One region of the Enterococcus infantis genome, then DNA from elsewhere that is predicted to be linked to it. Evidence: a T-box and tRNA genes for the amino acid it is inferred to sense, from the RefSeq annotation. Region 1 holds a T-box; the other holds one or more tRNA genes.
What was found. The T-box of region 1 lies ahead of tyrS (tyrosine--tRNA ligase). A T-box ahead of a tRNA ligase gene usually reads a tRNA of that ligase, here a tRNA-Tyr.
Positions count from the first base shown of each region.

Region 2: it encodes a tRNA-Tyr, which carries the amino acid that the T-box ahead of tyrS (tyrosine--tRNA ligase) is inferred to sense. The anticodon was not compared.

Region 1 covers NZ_JBMHFB010000003.1:44,907-54,958, forward strand. Annotated here, with positions in the region: gene gyrB (DNA topoisomerase (ATP-hydrolyzing) subunit B) at 1-1,417, shown strand, start outside; gene gyrA (DNA gyrase subunit A) at 1,434-3,914, shown strand; T-box leader at 4,556-4,790, shown strand; gene tyrS (tyrosine--tRNA ligase) at 4,853-6,064, shown strand; gene rpsF (30S ribosomal protein S6) at 6,347-6,646, shown strand; gene ssb (single-stranded DNA-binding protein) at 6,706-7,263, shown strand; gene rpsR (30S ribosomal protein S18) at 7,291-7,527, shown strand; gene ACOMA8_RS04310 (DHH family phosphoesterase) at 7,787-9,742, shown strand; gene rplI (50S ribosomal protein L9) at 9,739-10,052, shown strand, end outside.
Region 2 covers NZ_JBMHFB010000006.1:173,209-183,260, reverse strand. Annotated here, with positions in the region: gene copZ (copper chaperone CopZ) at 1-144, opposite strand, end outside; gene ACOMA8_RS09010 (CopY/TcrY family copper transport repressor) at 167-643, opposite strand; gene ACOMA8_RS09005 (aldose epimerase family protein) at 769-1,758, opposite strand; tRNA gene ACOMA8_RS09000 (tRNA-Gln) at 1,962-2,033, opposite strand; tRNA gene ACOMA8_RS08995 (tRNA-Tyr) at 2,039-2,122, opposite strand; gene ACOMA8_RS08990 (DUF2969 domain-containing protein) at 2,254-2,487, opposite strand; gene ACOMA8_RS08985 (NUDIX domain-containing protein) at 2,656-3,135, opposite strand; gene ACOMA8_RS08980 (DUF2785 domain-containing protein) at 3,201-4,001, opposite strand; gene ACOMA8_RS08975 (helix-turn-helix domain-containing protein) at 4,115-4,936, opposite strand; gene ACOMA8_RS08970 (CBS domain-containing protein) at 5,197-5,841, opposite strand; gene ACOMA8_RS08965 (ABC transporter ATP-binding protein) at 5,845-6,546, opposite strand; gene ACOMA8_RS08960 (ABC transporter ATP-binding protein) at 6,546-7,322, opposite strand; gene ACOMA8_RS08955 (branched-chain amino acid ABC transporter permease) at 7,303-8,280, opposite strand; gene ACOMA8_RS08950 (branched-chain amino acid ABC transporter permease) at 8,290-9,171, opposite strand; gene ACOMA8_RS08945 (ABC transporter substrate-binding protein) at 9,250-10,052, opposite strand, start outside.

The sequences.
Region 1 (10,052 bases):
TATTCCCGATCCGGAAATCTTTACTGAAACCGTGGAATTTAACTTCGATAAATTATCAACTCGGGTGCGGGAGCTGGCCTTTTTGAATCGCGGTTTGCGCATTTCGATTGAAGATCGGCGCAGCGAAGAACCAGTCCTGAGAGAATATCATTACGAAGGCGGAATCAAGAGCTACGTTGAGCATTTGAATAAAGGTAAAGACGTACTCTTTCCTGAACCAATCTATCTGGAAGATGAGCAGCAAGATATCGCTGTGGAAGTATCCATGCAATATACCAACAGCTACCACACCAATATTTTGAGCTTTGCTAACAATATCCATACCTATGAAGGCGGAACCCATGAATCCGGCTTTAAAACAGCTCTGACCCGGGTAATCAACGACTACGCCCGACGCCAAAAGCTGATGAAAGAAAATGACGAGAACCTCTCCGGTGAAGATGTGCGGGAAGGCCTGACAGCAGTTATTTCAATCAAACACCCAGATCCGCAGTTTGAGGGACAAACGAAGACTAAACTAGGAAATTCGGAAGTCCGGACAGTCGTCGATCGTCTGTTTTCAGAACACTTTATGAAATTCTTGATGGAAAATCCAACAGTCGGTCGTCAAATTATCGACAAAGGAATCATCGCTTCAAAAGCTCGGATGGCCGCAAAACGTGCCCGTGAGATGACTCGGCGTAAGGGAACACTGGAGATCAGCAATCTGCCAGGGAAATTAGCGGACTGTTCTTCAAACGATCCAGAAAAATGCGAATTGTTTATCGTCGAAGGAGATTCAGCCGGTGGTTCTGCTAAGCAAGGACGTAACCGCGAATTTCAAGCAATCCTGCCAATCCGCGGGAAGATTTTGAACGTAGAAAAAGCGAGCATGGACAAGATTTTGGCCAACGAAGAAATCCGTTCCTTGTTTACTGCGATGGGAACGGGCTTCGGTGCTGATTTTGATGTTTCGAAAGCTCGTTATCATAAACTGGTTATCATGACCGATGCCGATGTCGATGGTGCCCATATTCGAACCCTACTTTTGACCCTGTTTTATCGTTATATGCGTCCTATCGTAGAAGCCGGTTACGTTTATATCGCTCAGCCGCCTTTGTATGGGGTGAAACAAGGGAAAAATATCACTTATGTCCAACCCGGCAAAGATGCAGAAGAACGCCTGCAAGCAACTATTGATGCACTGCCAGCCACACCGAAGCCAAGCATTCAGCGTTATAAAGGGCTGGGGGAAATGGACGATCATCAATTGTGGGAAACAACGATGGATCCAGAGAATCGCCTGATGCTGCGGGTATCTGTTGAAGATGCAATCGAAGCCGACCAGGTTTTTGAAATGTTGATGGGCGACCGAGTGGAACCACGTCGAAACTTTATCGAAGAAAATGCACATTACGTCAAGAATCTAGACATTTAAGGAGGGAGAATGAACTGTGGAAGATCATAAAGAAAATATCCAAAACGTCAACCTGACCAGTGAAATGAAGACCTCCTTCATCGATTATGCGATGAGTGTCATCGTGGCGCGGGCCTTGCCAGATGTGCGTGACGGATTGAAGCCGGTTCACCGCCGGATTTTATACGGAATGAACGAATTGGGTGTAACGCCGGACAAGCCTCATAAAAAATCAGCCCGGATTGTCGGGGATGTCATGGGTAAGTATCACCCCCACGGCGACAGTGCCATCTATGAGTCAATGGTGCGGATGGCGCAACCCTTCAGCTACCGCTATATGCTAGTAGACGGCCACGGGAACTTTGGTTCAGTGGATGGTGACGGGGCTGCTGCGATGCGGTATACCGAAGCCCGTATGAGTAAACTGGCAATGGAAATGTTGCGAGACATCAATAAAAATACGGTTGATTTCATCAGTAACTATGATGATTCCGAAAAAGAACCGGAAGTTTTGCCGGCTCGTTTCCCGAACCTGTTGGTAAACGGAACTACCGGGATCGCCGTCGGTATGGCTACCAATATTCCACCCCATAACTTAAGAGAAGTTACAGCTGCTATTGAATTGCTGATGGACGATCCTGAGGTAACCACCAATGAGTTGATGGAAGTCTTGCCTGGGCCGGACTTTCCTACTGGCGGTTTAGTCATGGGTAAATCCGGTATCCGCCGAGCGTACGAAACTGGTAAGGGATCGATTACTGTTCGGGCAAAAGTGGAAATCACGGAGATGCCTAACGGAAAAGAGCGAATTTTAGTCACCGAACTGCCTTATATGGTGAATAAAGCCAAGTTGATCGAACGCATTTCTGAGCTGCACCGGGACAAGCGGATCGAAGGAATCACTGATTTGCGGGATGAATCATCTCGGGAAGGTATGCGGATTGTTATCGATGTCCGAAGAGACGTTAGCGCTTCTGTTATTTTAAATAACTTGTATAAAATGACTGCACTGCAGACTTCTTTTGGCTTCAATATGTTGGCCATCGAAAAAGGTGTACCGAAGATTCTCAGCTTGAAAGAAATCCTCGTAAACTACGTCGAGCACCAAGAAGAAGTCATCACTCGCCGGACGCAATTTGACAAAGACAAGGCCGAAGCACGGGCCCACATTTTGGAAGGTCTGCGGATTGCTTTGGATCACATTGATGAAATTATTGCCATCATTCGCGGATCCAAAACCGATGACGAAGCTAAAAATACTATGATGGAACGCTTCAAACTCTCCGATCGTCAGGCACAAGCCATTTTGGATATGCGTTTGCGCCGTCTGACCGGTTTGGAACGAGACAAGATTGAAGCGGAATATCAGGAATTACTGAAACTCATTGAAGACTTGAAAGATATTTTGGCTCGTCCAGAACGGGTACGAGAAATCATCATTACCGAACTGAAAGACGTTGCTAATCGCTTTGGTGACAATCGTCGGACAGAACTTCTGGTAGGCGAAGTATTGAGTTTGGAAGATGAAGATTTGATTGAAGAAGACGAAGTAGTTATCACATTGACCAACAACGGCTATATCAAACGCGTAGCCAACAGCGAGTTTCGTGCGCAACGCCGCGGTGGCCGAGGCGTTCAGGGGATGGGGGTCCACGATGAAGACTTCGTGAAGACACTGGTATCTTGCTCGACCCACGATACACTTCTCTTCTTTACCAATATGGGGAAAGTCTACAAAGCAAAAGGTTACGAGATTCCTGAATATGGCCGTGCTGCCAAAGGAATTCCAGTCATTAATTTGCTGGGGATTGATTCCAACGAGAAGATCCAAACGATTATCGCTGTCAATGGCGGCCCAGAATCCGGTCGTTACCTCTTCTTCACCACTCGATTAGGAATTGTCAAACGGACGTCAGTCGATGCCTTTTCTAACATTCGCAGCAACGGTTTGATCGCAATCGGACTTAAAGAGGGCGACGAACTGGTCAGCGTTCTGGAAACAGCTGGTGATTCTACAATCATCATCGGGACCCACAGCGGCTATTCTGTGACCTTTAAAGAAGAAGTTGTTCGAGATATGGGTCGAACGGCAGCCGGTGTGCGAGGAATCCGCCTTCGTGACGAAGATTATGTAGTCGGTGTTGCCACCTTGAGTGACGACAAAGAAGTATTAGTAATTACCGAAAATGGCTACGGTAAACGTACTTCCGGAGCGGAATATCCGATCAAGGGCCGTGGTGGTAAAGGGATCAAAACTGCCAATATCACTGCTAAAAACGGTCCATTGGCGGGCTTAACGACGGTGGACGGCACGGAAGACATCATGGTCATCACTGACAAAGGTGTCATTATCCGCTTCAACGTGGAAGGTGTCTCACAAACTGGTCGAGCAACGCTGGGTGTTCGCTTAATGCGGATGGAAGACGATGCAAAAGTCGTTACCATGGCAGTTATCGAACCAGAAGAAGCCGAAGAACAAGAAACTGAAGCAATTGAAACACCCGAACAAGACGTATAAGAATCATTACGGGAGCTATGACAAAAGTCTAGTCACCATCTTGTAAAGGGAAAATAAAAAACGTGAGCTACAAGCAAAAGAGAAGGCATTTCCACTAAAAATGGTGGAAGTGCCTTCTTTTTTCGCTGCTGAAAATTTCAAACACAGACTAACAGGGATGAAATCAAGGGCAGTCTGTGCTTCTCCTATACGCAGGACAATGTTGCCTCTAAAGACTAGGGAACTATTTACTAACATAGATTCTCTTACTTAGTTGTTGAAACCTGCGGCGTTTATCATCTAGAAATGATTGAGGTCACAAGCTCCTTTTTGGGAAGCTGAACAGACCAGCTTGCAGCTAAGCCTAGACAAGATTGGACAGTTTTAGCTGTGGAAAACTTAACGGTAAAAAAACTGGCTGAAGGCGACGATTGACGATTGTTGAAAAGTAAAGAAGGCTGTTCTAAAAGTTTTCCACAGTGGATAAGTTTTAGCAGCGGAAGTCTTTTTCGCCAGCTCGTTCAAATTGGCCCCAGTTGTGTGCTTAGAAGCTGGCGATTTGTTGTTTTACGAGCAGGTATGGAGGGGATTCTTCTGGGGAATGATGGTTGTTTGATTGACAGCTCCGTGTTTTCCGTTGTAGAATAGCTTTAATTTAAGAGGTAGAAGCGATGAGGGAAACGAGTACCTTTGCAGATGTTCTTCAGAGAGTAGCCGGGTGGTGAGAGGCGCGGACACAGCAGATGGGAATACAGTCCTGAGCTGCCGGTGGAATCAAGTAGACCGGATCGGAGTTGCATCCGTTAACAATGCACAAGTATGTTGGTACTTGGTTGAGGAGTCTTTTGCGTAAGCAGGACTCGAAAAAAGGTGGTAACGCGTGTAAACGTCCTTTGGCTATATAGCCAGAGGGCGTTTTTTTTGACGATAACAACAAGAAGAAAGGATGAAGTGAGTTTATGAAGTACACAATTGACCAGCAGCTAGCAATCATTAAAAAAGGTGCCGCTGAAATCGTCTCAGAAGATGAGTTACGAAAAAAATTGTTAAAATCTGCCGGTGAAAATAAGCCGTTGGTGATCAAATTAGGGCTGGATCCCACGGCGCCGGATATTCACTTAGGCCACGCCGTAGTCTTACGCAAAATTAAGCAGATGCAGGATCTCGGACATCAGGCAGTGATCATTATCGGGGATTTTACCGGTAAAATCGGGGATCCCTCTGGTCGCAGCAAAGGGCGGAATCAGCTTTCAGAAGAGCAAGTCAAACAAAATGCCAAGACCTATGTAGCACAGCTAACACAGATTCTAGATCCTGAAAAAACTGCGGTACGATTCAATAGTGAGTGGCTATCGCAACTGGATTTTAGTGACACGTTGGCCTTGGCACAGACGATTTCCGTAGCTCGAATGCTGGAGCGGGATGATTTTGCCCGCCGCTACCAAAATCAAATCCCCATCGGTCTACATGAATTCTTTTACCCCTTGATGCAAGCGTATGATTCACTAGCTATTGAAGCAGATATCGAGATTGGCGGAACGGATCAGACATTCAATCTCTTAATGGGACGGCACCTACAAAAACATTTTGATAAAGAAAAGCAGGTAACCATTTTTATGCCTTTACTAGAAGGGCTGGATGGTGTTGAAAAGATGAGTAAATCATTGGGAAATTACATCGGGGTAGCTGAGGCGCCGTTTGTCATGTTCAAAAAGGTGATGGAAGTTCCGGATTCATTGCTGCTTAAATACTTTTTGTTAGCTACAGATCTGCTGCCTTCAGAAATAACAGCATTACAAGAACGGCTGGAGACAGGGGAAAATCCACGGGATATCAAGTTGATCTTAGCTACTGAAATCACCGGGTTGTACCACGGAAAAGACGTCGCACTACAAGCAAAGCAGGAGTTCATTACCGTTTTCCAAAGAGACGGGATTCCTGAAACTATGCCGGAAGTAAGTCTTGGGGAAATTAGCAGCCTGACTGGGCTGGCTTCGTTGCTGGTAGAAGCAGGAGAGCTCACCAGCCGGAGTGCGTTTCGTCGACTAGTGGAGCAAGGCGGCGTGCAGTTGAATGGCGCCAAGCTTTCTATAGCACTTTTTGAAGAAACACAAGTTACTCCCAGTGATATCATACGTCTAGGTAAAAAGCGGTTTATTCGTCTGATCTGAGCGCTCTCTTTTTATGTATTGTCTCTGATTAAAGCCAATGACAATTGAAAGCTTTCTCAGCGGAAATTCTACTTTGTTTGCGTAATTGTTGTTGGAGGAGTCGGGATGGTTGACCGCCCTCCTGTCAAATATTTGGAAGCTTTTATTCTAGAAGTAAGCAATAAAAAGCTTGATTTATGGGATGATTTCCTGTATACTTTTACTTTGTGAGTAGTCTGAAAAGACAGCTCTCTCTGCTCTCAGACAAGCTGAGGGCCAAAGTCCATAGGGAGGTGAAAATCAATGGAAAACACGAAATATGAAGTTATGTACATCATTCGTCCAAACATTGATGAGGAAGCAAAAGCTGCTTTGATCGAACGTTTCGATGCAATCTTGAAAGACAACGGTGCTGAAGTCGTTGAATCAAAAGATTGGGAAAAGCGCCGCTTAGCGTATGAAATGAACGGATTCCGTGAAGGTATCTACCACATCGTCAAAGTTACTTCTCCATCAACTGCTGCTGCGATCAATGAATTTGACCGTTTGGCAAAAATCAACGACGATATTCTTCGTCACATGATTATCAAGGAAGAAGCATAATTCATCCGAAATGTTTCACGTGAAACATTTTTGACGATGAGGAGAGGAGCGTGAACCTTTTGATTAACAATGTCGTCTTAGTCGGTCGTCTGACCAAAGATCCCGATTTGCGATTTACTGGTAATGGAGCTGCAGTAGCAACCTTCACATTAGCCGTCAATCGTAATTTCACCAACCAAAACGGTGATCGGGAAGCTGATTTCATCAACTGCGTGATTTGGCGTAAACCTGCAGAAACACTGGCAAATTATGCTAAAAAAGGTACCTTGCTAGGCGTGACTGGGCGGATCCAAACGCGTAATTATGAAAATCAACAAGGTCAACGTGTGTATGTCACTGAAGTAGTAGCCGATAACTTCCAATTGTTGGAGTCTCGTCAACAATCCGAGCAGCGTCAACAACCTGGTAGCGGTTATAATAACAACAGCAGTGCTGGTAACTTTGGTTCTTCCAACAGTTACAATAGCGGACAAAACACTGGCAACTCATTCGAACAAAATCAAAACCAATCTTCTCAACCATTCAACGGGATGCCGAATTTCGATCGGGATACTGCTGATCCATTCAGCAATTCTGGAACGTCTATCGACATTTCCGACGATGATCTACCATTTTAACAGGTAAATTGACAGGAGGGAATTTAAATGGCACAACAACGTAGAGGCGGACGTAAACGTCGTAAAGTTGACTATATCGCAGCTAACCATATCGAATATATCGATTACAAAGATATTGAATTGCTTAAACGCTTTATCAGTGAACGTGGGAAAATTTTGCCACGTCGTGTAACTGGTACCGGTGCGAAAAATCAACGTAAATTGACTATCGCTATCAAACGGGCTCGTATCATGGGTCTGTTGCCGTTCGTAGGCGAAGAATAAGATGTAATCAAGCTTTCGATGTTCTGTACTTGCAGTTCATCGAAAGCTTTTTTGTTGTATACTAATTAATAAATGTTTCACGTGAAACACTCACTGGCAGCTAATTTGGAATGTAAGGTAGTCGAAACAGCGCTGTATCGCTAAAATTCAGCTGTTATGATAAAATAAAGTGTCGGACGTATAGCCTGACTGGATGATAATAAAGTGAAGTGAGTATCCGAAAATTTCCGGAGACTTTTTGTTGGGAAAGGAGTATGGGATGAATCAGAAACGTTTTGTTCAAATACTGGTCTTGATGACATTGATCCAGGTCCTGTGTATCCTGTTGATCCCGTGGCGTTGGTTGTTGGTTTTATTAGCAGTGATTGCTGCTTTTTGTATTTATGGTTTATATCGAGAGGTACGACGTTTTTTACAGATGAGCGAGAAAGAGCGAATCAATCAGGCGGCTGATCTGGCAGAGACGAATTCAGAGTATCTTTCAAAACTGGCACCCTATCCACTGTATATGTATGACGAGCAAAATCATATCCGCTGGCTGAATGATAAAGCGATTGCATTACAGGAAAAGTATGGTGATCAGTTGTGGGCTGAGCAGCTACAGCCAGCTATAAAGGCGCAGCGGGAAACCGGCCGTATTACGATGAAGGATTCAAACCTTCGTTATCGTATCGACTTTGATAAACGAATCATCTTTGTGGAGAATATTTCTCAAGAGGTAGCTGCCATCCAAAGGCAACGGGAACAACAGGCGGCGATTGGCTTCATTTCTATTGATAATTATGATGATGTCATTGATCAGATGGATGATAAAGAAGTTTCCTATTTGAATTCCTTTGTGACGACTTTCATCTCTGACTGGGGAGACGAGTACCGCATCTATTATAAACGATTGAATGCTGAACGTTATTTTTTCACGTCTAGGCTGGAAGATATCATCCGAATGGAGCAAGATAACTTTTCTATCGTCGAACGGTTACGAAAAGCGGCTGAAGATCAGAACTTTGCCTTGACGATTAGCATGGGAATTGCGTACGGCGATGACACGCTTGAGCGTATCGGGGATACTGCGCAGAACAACTTGGATATTGCATTGGTTCGTGGTGGTGATCAGGTAGTCTTGAAGGATGTTGATGAAGCTGCTAAACCAAAGTTCTACGGAGGAACCACGACCAGTACCGCGAAGAGAACGCGTGTTCGCTCCAGGGCCATGAGTACAGCGTTGAAAAAAATTTTTCAAGAAGCCGATCAGATCTTTGTCATGGGGCATCGTTTTCCTGATATGGACGCTATTGGCTCGGCTTTCGGTGTTTCCTGTCTGGCCGACTTTCAGGGCAAAGAAAGCTATGTAGTGATCAACGAGCGGGAATTAATACCGGATGTGGAGCGTTGTTTGACAGAAATCCATCAGCATCCTGAAATGGAGAAAAAGCTGATTACTGTTGAGAACGCGATGGCTTTGGTGAAACCCGGCAGTCTGTTGGTAATGGTGGACTACCATAAACCCTCCATGTCTATTTCGCAGGATCTTTATGATAAATTCGAGCAGGTGGCAATCATCGATCATCATCGCCGTGGGGAAGAGTTCCCATCGAAACCACTGCTGACTTATATTGAATCTTCTGCCTCATCAGCGTCAGAGCTTGTGGCGGAATTGATTCAATATGAAAGTCATGCCAATAAACAGTTGGATAAGTTTACAGCTACCCTGCTGTTGGCAGGAATTTTTGTCGATACAAAAAATTTCGTGGTTCGCACTAGTCCGCGGACGTTTGATATATCCAGCTATTTGAAATCAAATGGGGCCAATACGGATCTGATTCAGTATCTGCTTAGCTCTGATTTGACCTCTTTTCTGGAAATCAGTGAGCTCGTTGCTAAAAGTGAGTTTATTACTCCTAATATCGTGATTGCTTGCGGGGATCCTGGCAAGGTCTATGACAATGTGACAGCGGCTAAAACGGCGGACACGCTGCTCTCCATGAACGGTGTGGAGGCATCCTTTGTCCTGACGACTCGTGAGGATCAGTTAGTCGCAATCAGTGCTCGCAGCTCTGGAAAAATCAACGTCCAGCTGGTAATGGAGGCTCTGGGTGGTGGTGGTCATTTCACGAATGCTGCTACTCAGATCAAGGATAAAACACTACACGAAGTCAAAGAGATGCTTTATAATGAGGTACAGAACGTGTTAAAACAAGAGGGGGCACAATCATGAAAGTCATATTCTTACAAGATGTTAAAGGTAAAGGTAAAAAAGGGGAAGTCAAAGAGGTCCCAACTGGTTATGCACAGAATTTTTTACTAAAAAATAACTTAGCAAAAGAAGCAAATAAAGAAAATGTTGCTGTTTTGAAGGGGCAGAAAAAAGCTCAGGAGAAACACGATGCTGAGATCTTGAAAGAGGCTCAGGAACTAAAAGCAGTTTTGGAAAAAGAAGATACCGTCGTGGAATTAAAAGCCAAAGCCGGTGAAGATGGTCGTTTGTTCGGCTCAATTCCTTCTAAGCAAATTGCTGATGCACTACA
Region 2 (10,052 bases), on a different contig from region 1:
GCTATCATCAAATTTGACGACGCCGTTTTCTTTTTTTAAATTGATTTTCACTTTTTGGATTCCCGGCAATTCATTGATGCCGTTTTCTACTCGAGCTACACAGTGTTGGCAGCTCATGCCTTTGATTGAAAATGTTTGTTTCATAATAAATTCCTCCATTTTATGATTATGATTTCATATTCGAGCTTGTTGTTTGGTGTTCCCGACACTCACATTGTCCTGGAACACAGTTGCAGTGGATCACGGCTGCCGGTGTTTTTTCAGCCAACGCTTCTTGGATCATTGCGATGTCTGCTGCCGTAAGTTCTGCTTCTTGGACCAAGTCGGCGATCGTCATACCGACTTTTTTCGCACAGATGTGGGCGAAGAGATTTTCAGTGGCACTTTTCATCGTTGCTTCTTCCCCGACTGTTGGAAAATAAATGTACTTCTTCCCACAAGGCTCAGTGCGGACCGCATCTTTTTTCACTAAGCGTCCCAAAAGCGTTTTGACTGTTGCCAGCTTCCAATCCATCGTTTGTCCCAGAATATCAGCGATTTGCTGGGCATCTGCTTGACCCAATGTCCACAAGACTCGCATCACTTCCCACTCTGAATCCGAGATTTTCACTGCCTCAACTGTCGTATCGATCGTCTTTTCCATGTCGCACCCCCTTTGTTTACAAACGTAATCGCTCCTTACACAAATGAGCTTACACTTGTAATCGATAAAGGTCAATAAAAAAAGAGCAGAAAAATAAAATTTTTTTCTGCTCCCTCTGAGAATCATCAGAATTTCAATTTAAACCGGCTTTCAGCCAAGAAAGGTTTACCCGGCTCCAACAAGATACTGCCAAATTGTGGGTAAGCTTCTGTCCCAGGGATGGACTGGGGTTCGATAGCCACAGCCGCATGTTGTGACATCACCCCATTCTTAAAGGCCAGGCCGGCTTCGGCATCACGAGTTGTATAAATGACAACTGCAGGTTCTGTCGTTTGTAATTCCAGCGCAATCTTGCCATCCGGTGCCGTCAACGTCAAAACAACACCGTCATTGTCATCAAAAACAAATGAGTCATCCAACAAGGTCTCCCCGATTTTTCTACCAGCCAAAAAGTCAAATTTTGTGTCAGCTACTGCTAATAGATTTCCTGTCGTTGTCACATCCTCATTGGTCTCCCCCACTTTGGAAGCGCGGATCTGCAAGGTATGCTCATCGATCGTATTTTCTGGGCTGCCGGTTAGATTGTAATAGCCATGGTTCGTCGGATTGAAGATGGTTGGCTTGTCCGTCTCTGCTTCAAATGTGAAGCGGTAGTCGTTTTCATCTGTCAAACGATAAGTGGCTTTCACTTTGACATTTCCAGGAAAACCGTGGGCCCCATCTGGATCAGTGAAAGTAAATACCACGCCCGCTTCCCCTGCTTCTTGAAATGGCGTAGCGTCAAATGTTTGCTTGTCATAACCTGCCAAGCCACCATGTAATGTATTGCCGGATTGACTGTCCTCGGTATGATAGGTTTCGCCATTCAGCTGAAAAGATGCGCCCGCCACTCGACCGGCGATTGGTCCAATCGTTGCATTGTAATAGGGATTTTCTTGATAACCTGCCAAATCTTTCGGGCCCACCAAGATATCGATTTCTTTGCCTTCTACCGGTACAATCAAATCCAATGCCCGGGCTCCGAAGGGACTAAGAGCCAATTTAATACCGTTTTTGTTTTCTACCAGATAATAATCTTGATAGGCATCATTGTGTAATGCTCGAACTGTTGCCATCTGTAGTTCCCACCTTTTTTCAATTATTGTAAGTCCTTACACTCATTTTCCAGTATAAGGCCTGCAAGAATAGTCGTCAAAGTTTTTTTAGTGATATTTACTTAATAATTTACTTGATTCCTTGTCTTAATCGAAGTCGCCATGGTTATTTATTGTTATGAACAGCACAAAAAAACTCTCTGCCATTAACAGAGAGTTTGCAACTGGGGTAGCTGGATTCGAACCAACGCATGAGGGAGTCAAAGTCCCTTGCCTTACCGCTTGGCTATACCCCAATAAATGGTGGAGGAGAGTGGATTCGAACCACTGAACCCGAAGGAACGGATTTACAGTCCGTCGCGTTTAGCCTCTTCGCTACTCCTCCATCTGAGCCGGTCGCATGTGTTATCTCAACCCGACTTCATTATGATACTAAAAACCTTTTTTGATTGCAAGTGTAAATTTCAATTTTTTTACAAGAAAGTCATTTTTTTATTCAAATAATTCCTTTGAGGTTCAATCATGCAGATTATGCTGCATCAAAATCGCTTCTACCGCCAACTCGACAGTCTTGTAAGCCCCCAAGTCCTCTTCTCCCAAGAACGCTTCATGCTCTTTAGGTCCTACTGTCATTACTTCACCGATCATTTTTTTGCCAATCAATAGTTGATTGACGGTATAGTCGGTACCTTTAATGGTGCGCTTGGTCTCTTCCACCCGCACTTCGATATCTTTGTTTTTCTTAGACATGGTCTTCACCTCGTACTGATAATCTGATAACCTCGCGACTTAATCGGCTATTGCCATTGATTCCGCCTAACTAGCTTACCACAGCCATCAAAAAAAAGCACGAGAATAACGCAACCAGGCCTTTCACTTGCAGAAAAACTTCATTGCGACTTTTTTTAAGGATTAGCCTTACATTTTTTGGTAAAGCTTTGGTAGCCGATAAGATTGAAAATAATCTAGAATTATCTTTTCGTGGCACGCAATTTCTAACGGTAGCTTTTCAAATGTAAACCAGTGAGCGGCATCCGTTTCTGAAGTTTCCTGCACTAGCTGTATATCGCCGGCATTTCCATAATAACTAATCACGACGTTGGAGCATTGATCCCCATTAGGATACCTATAGAAAAAGTCCGGTCCACCAAAAACTTGTACCAGCTCCAGACTATCTTCTTTCAATTGAACTCCTGTTTCTTCGCGTAATTCACGTATCGCAGCACTACGAGGATCTTCATTGATTTCAATCGAGCCCACAGGTAATCCCCAATAGTTATTGTCTTTGCGATGAATCAACAGCACCTCTTTTTGAGAATTGACAAGAATCACCGAGACACCGGCAGTCACTACCACTCGATTGCCAATCACTTTGCGCAGTTCCATCAAATAACCCATCTGCTTTTTTCCTCCTCAAATCTCACTGATCACTTTCTCGGCAAATAACATAACTAGCTGCCAGACTACACGATCTGATACTTCTGATAAAATTGCTTCATGGCTGTCGTAATCTGTGCCTGTGTCACAGGAAAATTCAAGTCCTGACAGACCAACTCAAAAGAAAGGCACATGCAAAACTTGGTGTAGCAGAGATTAAAGTCGTTTTCTCTGGATTCAACGGCTGCCTGCAACACCTGTAGCCACTCCCCAGATTCCACATCTGTCAGTTGTCCACTGGTTAAAAGTGCAAGATAGGGTTTGACCATTCGATCCTCTTCACCAAACAGAAAATCCTCGACTTCCACCAATCCTCGTTTAAGTCCCTTCAATACCCCGACAATATCTTGTTTTTCAAATGCTGGAGACAATACCGCAGCTTGTAACAAATCGGCCCCATGAGCAAACGAATGAGCCCAACCATACTCAGAAACAAACCCGCGATTATCCTTTTCCTGTTGATAATAAAGAATGGCAGCCTCAATGATTTGCCGCTGTTCGGATGCATCTGGCCATCCATCTCGTTTTCGAAAGCGTAAAACCACTGCCAAAAAGAGACTGGTAAAGCTTCGAATAAACACGCCGTTGCCCTTCCTTTGATCAATGTCAGTGAACAACAGCTCATCATTCAAAACCTGAGCCAAAAGTTCCTTCCGAAGCGAAAGTGGGATTCGTCTTTCTTCAAACAAGCGACACCAGCCACTGTAAATGCCTTCGTCCCGAAGATCAGGATCTAAATCCCCGATATGAGACAGCATCCACTCTCCCCACTCTTTTGACAACATCTGATTGCTCGCTAAAAATTCTTTGAAACTGATGAGGTTCATATACGTACCCTCCTTCTGTGATCATTGTTGTTCTTACGAAAAATTCTCTTTCGCTTTCCTCAAAATTCCCGTCGTTTACGCTTTTCTTTACTGCTTTTCTTTACTGCTTTTCGCTATTCCGTTGGCAGTCGTTTCTTTTTACGCCACAGCTTGAGGATCTCTGTGGTTGAATGATTTTGATAAGAATGATAAAGGTGCTGTTTGGGATCTAACACTTTTAAGAGGCGCGCCAAATTTTCTGAGGCTTGCTTACTGATAGCCAGCATGTCATATCCCCCATCTGTTTTCCCATAGAAAAGCCCCGGTAAGTTTCCCTGTTTGAGTCTTGCCTCAAAGAAAGGAGCAATGACCAACACATCCATCGCTGAAAACGGCACGCCAATCAGTTTGCTTGTCTCGAGCCAGTCCACTGCTGTCGTTCGCCACAAACCGCTCTCAGTCATAAACAAATAGATGCCATTATCGTAGTCGAAAAGTTTTTGATAGCTGTGGGTCGCTTTTTTTGTCACTGCCTTGTCACTGGATAAATTACTGCTCACGCCCACTGGTACTGCTAGCAAAACTGTCTGCCACAAAATCTTTTCCGGCAAAAGTTTGGTGGCAATGGGTTCAAAAATTTCAGTTGCCAGAAAATCTTGCTGCTCTTGAGTAGGTGCCTGATCTCGACATAAAATTTTCCCGCTGTCTGCAACCAGCTCTTCTGTTTTCAAGTTGTTCAATGCCATGATACGTTCCTCCTGTAGCTGCAGCAGCTCGTCTAGAGAAAAGTCATAGAGCATCGCTAACTCTTTTAGCATTCCAACATCCGGTAAACTCTTATCCAGCTCCCATTTTGAAATACTTTGGCGAGAAATTCGCAGCTTTTCTGCAACCTCTAGTTGTGACCAGCCTCTTTGCTGCCGCAATGATTTTAGACGACTTCCTATCGTCAGCATCAGACTACCTCCTTTCGATGACAGATACCAAAAAATTCGTCGCACCAATTTGCTGCGCCAGCTTTTGTTGCCGCAACAGAGAGGTGCAGCCCTTGCTGATTGTCGGTTTTTCCTCAGCAGACACCCCGCAGGCGACGATTTTCTCCAGTTTAACTTATTGAGTTTACTCTTATTGTAGCAATCTTTTGTCGGGCACGAAACAAAAAACAGAAGCCTTCATTTTTTCGAAGTCTTCTGTCGTTTCCTTCAATATTTTAACCTCAGCCTTTGGTCAATACTACATCAATCACCAAATACCCGGCACCAGTGAGTAATTCCCGAATCTTTTCGGTATTGCGAGATTCGACTTGAATCTCGACAATGGTGGTCAGTTCCATGCGATTAACAACAATTGTCAATATGCTCAGATCATTGTCAGAAAGCAGCCGGGCAATATCTGCCAAAATTCCCTTGTGATCTTCAGTAATCTGTAGGCTGACACGAGCTCCGCCATCATTGTAGCCGGTGATTTTGAGAAAAGCATCAAAAATATCGTTATTGGTAATCATCCCCACCAACTGATCTTTCTCCAGCACAGGCAGAACCCCTACATTATTTTGACGCATGCGATAAATCGCATCTTCCAAAAGATCATCCGGTGCAATTGTTAGCACCTTTTTTTCCATAACGTCAGCCACCGTTGTTTTGTTTAGCAAATAGTTGGCTTCATAGACACTCAGGCTGGTCGCTTTTGAGGGCATGGCTTCTGCGATGATCCCCTCTGTAATCAACCCGACTAACTTATCGTTTTTCAAAACTGGCAGCCGGTGGATGTCGTTTTTTTTCATCAGATCTACCGCATCGAAAATCGGTGTTGTGGGACTGACGGCGATCACATTTTTAGTCATAAAATCACGTACGCTCATGGTTTACCCTCCTAAATAAGCTTTCTTGACTTCTTCAGATTCCAATAGCTCCTGTCCGGTACCAGAAAGCACGACTTTTCCTGTTTCTAACACATATCCGCGGTCAGCCACTGACAATGCCATTTTGGCATTTTGCTCGATCAACAAGATTGTTGTTCCTTGTTGATTGATTTCCTGAATAATAGAAAAAATTTCCTTGATGAAAATTGGTGCCAATCCCATCGATGGTTCATCCAACAATAATAGTTTGGGCTTAGACATGAGGGCCCGTCCCATGGCTAACATTTGTTGTTCGCCGCCGGACAATGTGGCTGCATCTTGATTTTTCCGCTCTTTCAAGACGGGAAATTTTTGGAATACCTGCTCGTAATCTGTCTTTATCTCCCCGTCTTTTCGCAGATACGCCCCCATCTCCAGGTTCTCCATCACCGATAGGCCGGAAAAAACATGCCTGCCTTCTGGGACTTGTGACAACCCGTTAGCTACAATTTTTTGCGGTGCTGTCTTGGTGATTTCATTGTCTTCAAAAGTAATCGATCCTTGTGAAGGTCGAATTAGTCCGGAAATTGTTCGCAGAATTGTTGTTTTGCCGGCACCATTCGCACCAATCAAGGTCACGATTTCACCTTGGTTGACTTCAAAGGAAACGTCGTGGACCGCCTGAATCATACCATAATGAACGGCTAGATTTTGAATTTTCAACATCACATCTCGCCTCCCAAATACGCCTCGATAACTCGAGAATTGTTTTTGATCTCATCTGGCGTCCCGTGAGCAATTAATTGCCCGTATTCCAAAACATAGATTCGTTGGCAAACTTCCATCACCAGACTCATATCGTGTTCAATCAACAGGATAGTAATCTGGAAATCTTTTTGGACCTTGCGAATCAGCTGTGTCAAATCGGCAGTTTCTTGTGGATTCATTCCCGCTGCAGGTTCATCCAAAAACAACAGTTTGGGATCGGTTGCCAATGCCCGTACGATTTCCAGACGCCGCTGTTCCCCATAAGGAAGATTCTTTGCCAAGGTCTCTCCTTTATTTTCCAAGCCAAAAATTGCCAACAATTCCAGCGCTTTTTGCCGCAAATTCGCCTCTGTTTTATAAAACTTCGGCAGACGCAGAATACTACTGAAAAAACCTTCTTTATGCTTGGCATTCATGGCAATCAAGACATTGTCCATCACAGTCAGCTCTTTAAAGAGACGAATATTTTGAAAGGTACGGGATAATCCGGCAGTAGCTACTTTATAAGGTTTCATGCCATTGAGTCGTTCTTCTTTTCCTTGATTATAAAACAAGACATCCCCACTGGAAGGCTCATATACGCCAGTCAATAGATTAAATAGCGTCGTCTTACCGGCGCCATTTGGTCCAATCAGTCCAACCAACTCGTTTGTGTCCAGTTCTAGATTCACATGGGAGACGGCTGCCAGGCCGCCGAAGTTTTTCGTCAGATTTTTAACGGTCAACAGAGGCATCTGCATCCGCTCCTTTCTTAGTAAATTTATGGAAGAGCCTTTTTACGGAAAATTCCCAAGTACCTAAGAGTCCTCCAGGTTTGAAGATCATAATTACGATTAAAGCCAGCGCATAGATAATCATTCTAAGAGAGCCGGTATCTTGCAACAACGTGTTCATTACCCCCAGCACAATTGCTGCCAAAACAGCACCGGTAGTCGAACCCATGCCACCGAATACCACAATAATCAGAATATCCACTGATTTCATAAAGCCATAGTCACCGGGAAAAACTGACTGCTTATAACCGGCGAACAAGGTGCCCGCCACACTGGCAGTCATGGCCCCAATCACAAAAGCCATTACCTTGTATTTTGTAGTGTTAACACCCATGGATTCCGCTGCAATTTCATCTTCTCGAACTGACAGAACCGCTCGTCCCGGCCCACTGTGAATAAAGTTCACCACAATCAGAATCGTCAATGCAGCAAAGGCAAAGACCATTTCCCATGTCGTATATTGCGGAATTCCAAAAATCCCTGCCGGTCCATTAGTGATTCCGTCCATGTTGACAATCAAAATACGAATGATTTCAGCAACTCCCAAAGTGGCAATCGCCAGATAATCTCCCTTCAACCGCAACGTTGGTATCCCAACGGCCAATGCAACAACGCCGGAAATTACGACGCCGGCCAGCATGCCCAAAAAGAAGCCACCATATGTGGGCAGTTGCATACCCAAAATTGCGCCCGCATAGGCACCAATAGCCATAAATCCTGCATGTCCCAATGAAAATTGACCGGAATAACCAATGATCAAATTCAATCCTACCGCCAAGATCACATTGATTCCAATATTGACGATGGCATTGTCCAAAAACAGATCAATGATTCCCAGATTGTAGAGCATAAATAAAATAAAGTAACAGCCGACGATCAGTGCCAGCCAGATTAGATTGTATTTTAATGTCTTTTTCATGACTGCCACCTACACTTTCTCTTTGACATTCTTACCCAATATACCTGCTGGACGTACCAGCAAAATGATGATTAAAACCAGATATACCAAGGCATCTTTGAAAGCTGAAAAGCCCAACGCTGTGGCAATAGTCTCAATCAGCCCGATAACAAATCCCCCTAGTGCCGCACCAGGAATGATCCCGATTCCTCCCAATACCGCAGCGACAAAGGACTTCAACCCCGGCGCAACCCCCATCATAGGATCGATAGAGTTGTAATACAAGCCAATCAACATCCCACCAGCAGCCGCCAGCGCAGAACCGATGGCAAAGGTGAAGGAAATCGTTCGGTTGACATTAATCCCCATCAATTGGGCGGCATCGCCATCCACTGAGACAGCCCGCATCGCTTTTCCCATCTTGGTCTTTTGAATAATCAGTTGCAATAGAACCATCAAAAGCAGAGAAACAAATAAAATAATCAGCTGGATATTGCTGACTTTAAGGATACCTAAATCATAGGTTTTCAGTGCAATAACCTGCGGAAACGGCCGTGCATCCGATTTAAAGAAATAGGTCATCAAATTCTGTAGCAAATAGCTAACTCCGATGGCTGTAATCAAGGCAGAAATCCGTGTCGCCTTACGCAGCGGCCGGTATGCCAAAAATTCGATCACAACTCCCAGACAGGCACAGGCAGCCATCGCAATGAGCATCGCCGGAAAGAAGCCGATTTTCGCGTTATAATTCAAAATAAAATAGCCGATAAAACTACCAATCATGTAGACTTCACCATGTGCGAAGTTGATTAGCTTGATAATCCCGTAAACCATCGTGTAGCCCAATGCCAACAAAGCATAGATTGAACCTAGAAATAGCCCATTCACCAGTTGCTGTACGATCATTTCCATAGCGTCACTGCCCTTTCATTCAAAGCCTAAAAGGAGGAACGCCCGTTACGGACGCTCCACCTTTGCAATCTGTATTTATCAAGGATTAACCACGTCGGCAGTTGTTTCCTCACCGTTTTGCATACCCAATACAACAGCAGATTTTTCCGGATTGTGTTCTTTATCGATGGTCATTGTTCCGGTTACACCTTCGAAATCTTTCAGCTCTGACAACCCTTTTGTGATGGCTGCTGAATCAGCGGACCCTTGATCTTCGATGGCTTGTTTTACCATATAAACAGCATCGTAGCTAAGGGCATTGAAAGACGACGGTTCTTTGTCATATTTCTTTTTGAAAGCCTCGATAAAGGTTTTTGCCTTTTCGCTGGTATCAACTTTGGTGGAGAAATGAGAAGCGTAATAGACTTGATTCACATTCTCTTTACCGGCGATTTCAACATATTTCGGATCAGAAAATCCATCTGGCCCCAGGATTGGCACATCGATACCCATTTCACGGGCTTGTTTGGTAATCAAACCAGTTTCTTCATAATAACCTGGCAGATACAAAACATTGAAGTCTTTATCTTTGATCTTGGTGAGCACCGCCTGGAAGTCCTTGTCTCCTTTGGTAAAATTCTCTTCGGCGACGATTTCTCCTTCATAGGCATCTTTGAAAGCTTTGGTCAGTCCCTTGGCATAGTCGCTGGAATTATCTCCCAAAATCGCTGCTTTATCCGTTTTCAGCGTTTCATGGGCATAGATTGCCAGTACTTTTCCTTGGAAACTATCTTGGAAACAAGTCCGAAAAGCATATTCTTGTACTTTGCCATTTTGAACTGTAATAGAGTCATCCGTCCCAGAAGGTGTCACCAAAGGTACTTTGACTTTAGTCGTAGTCG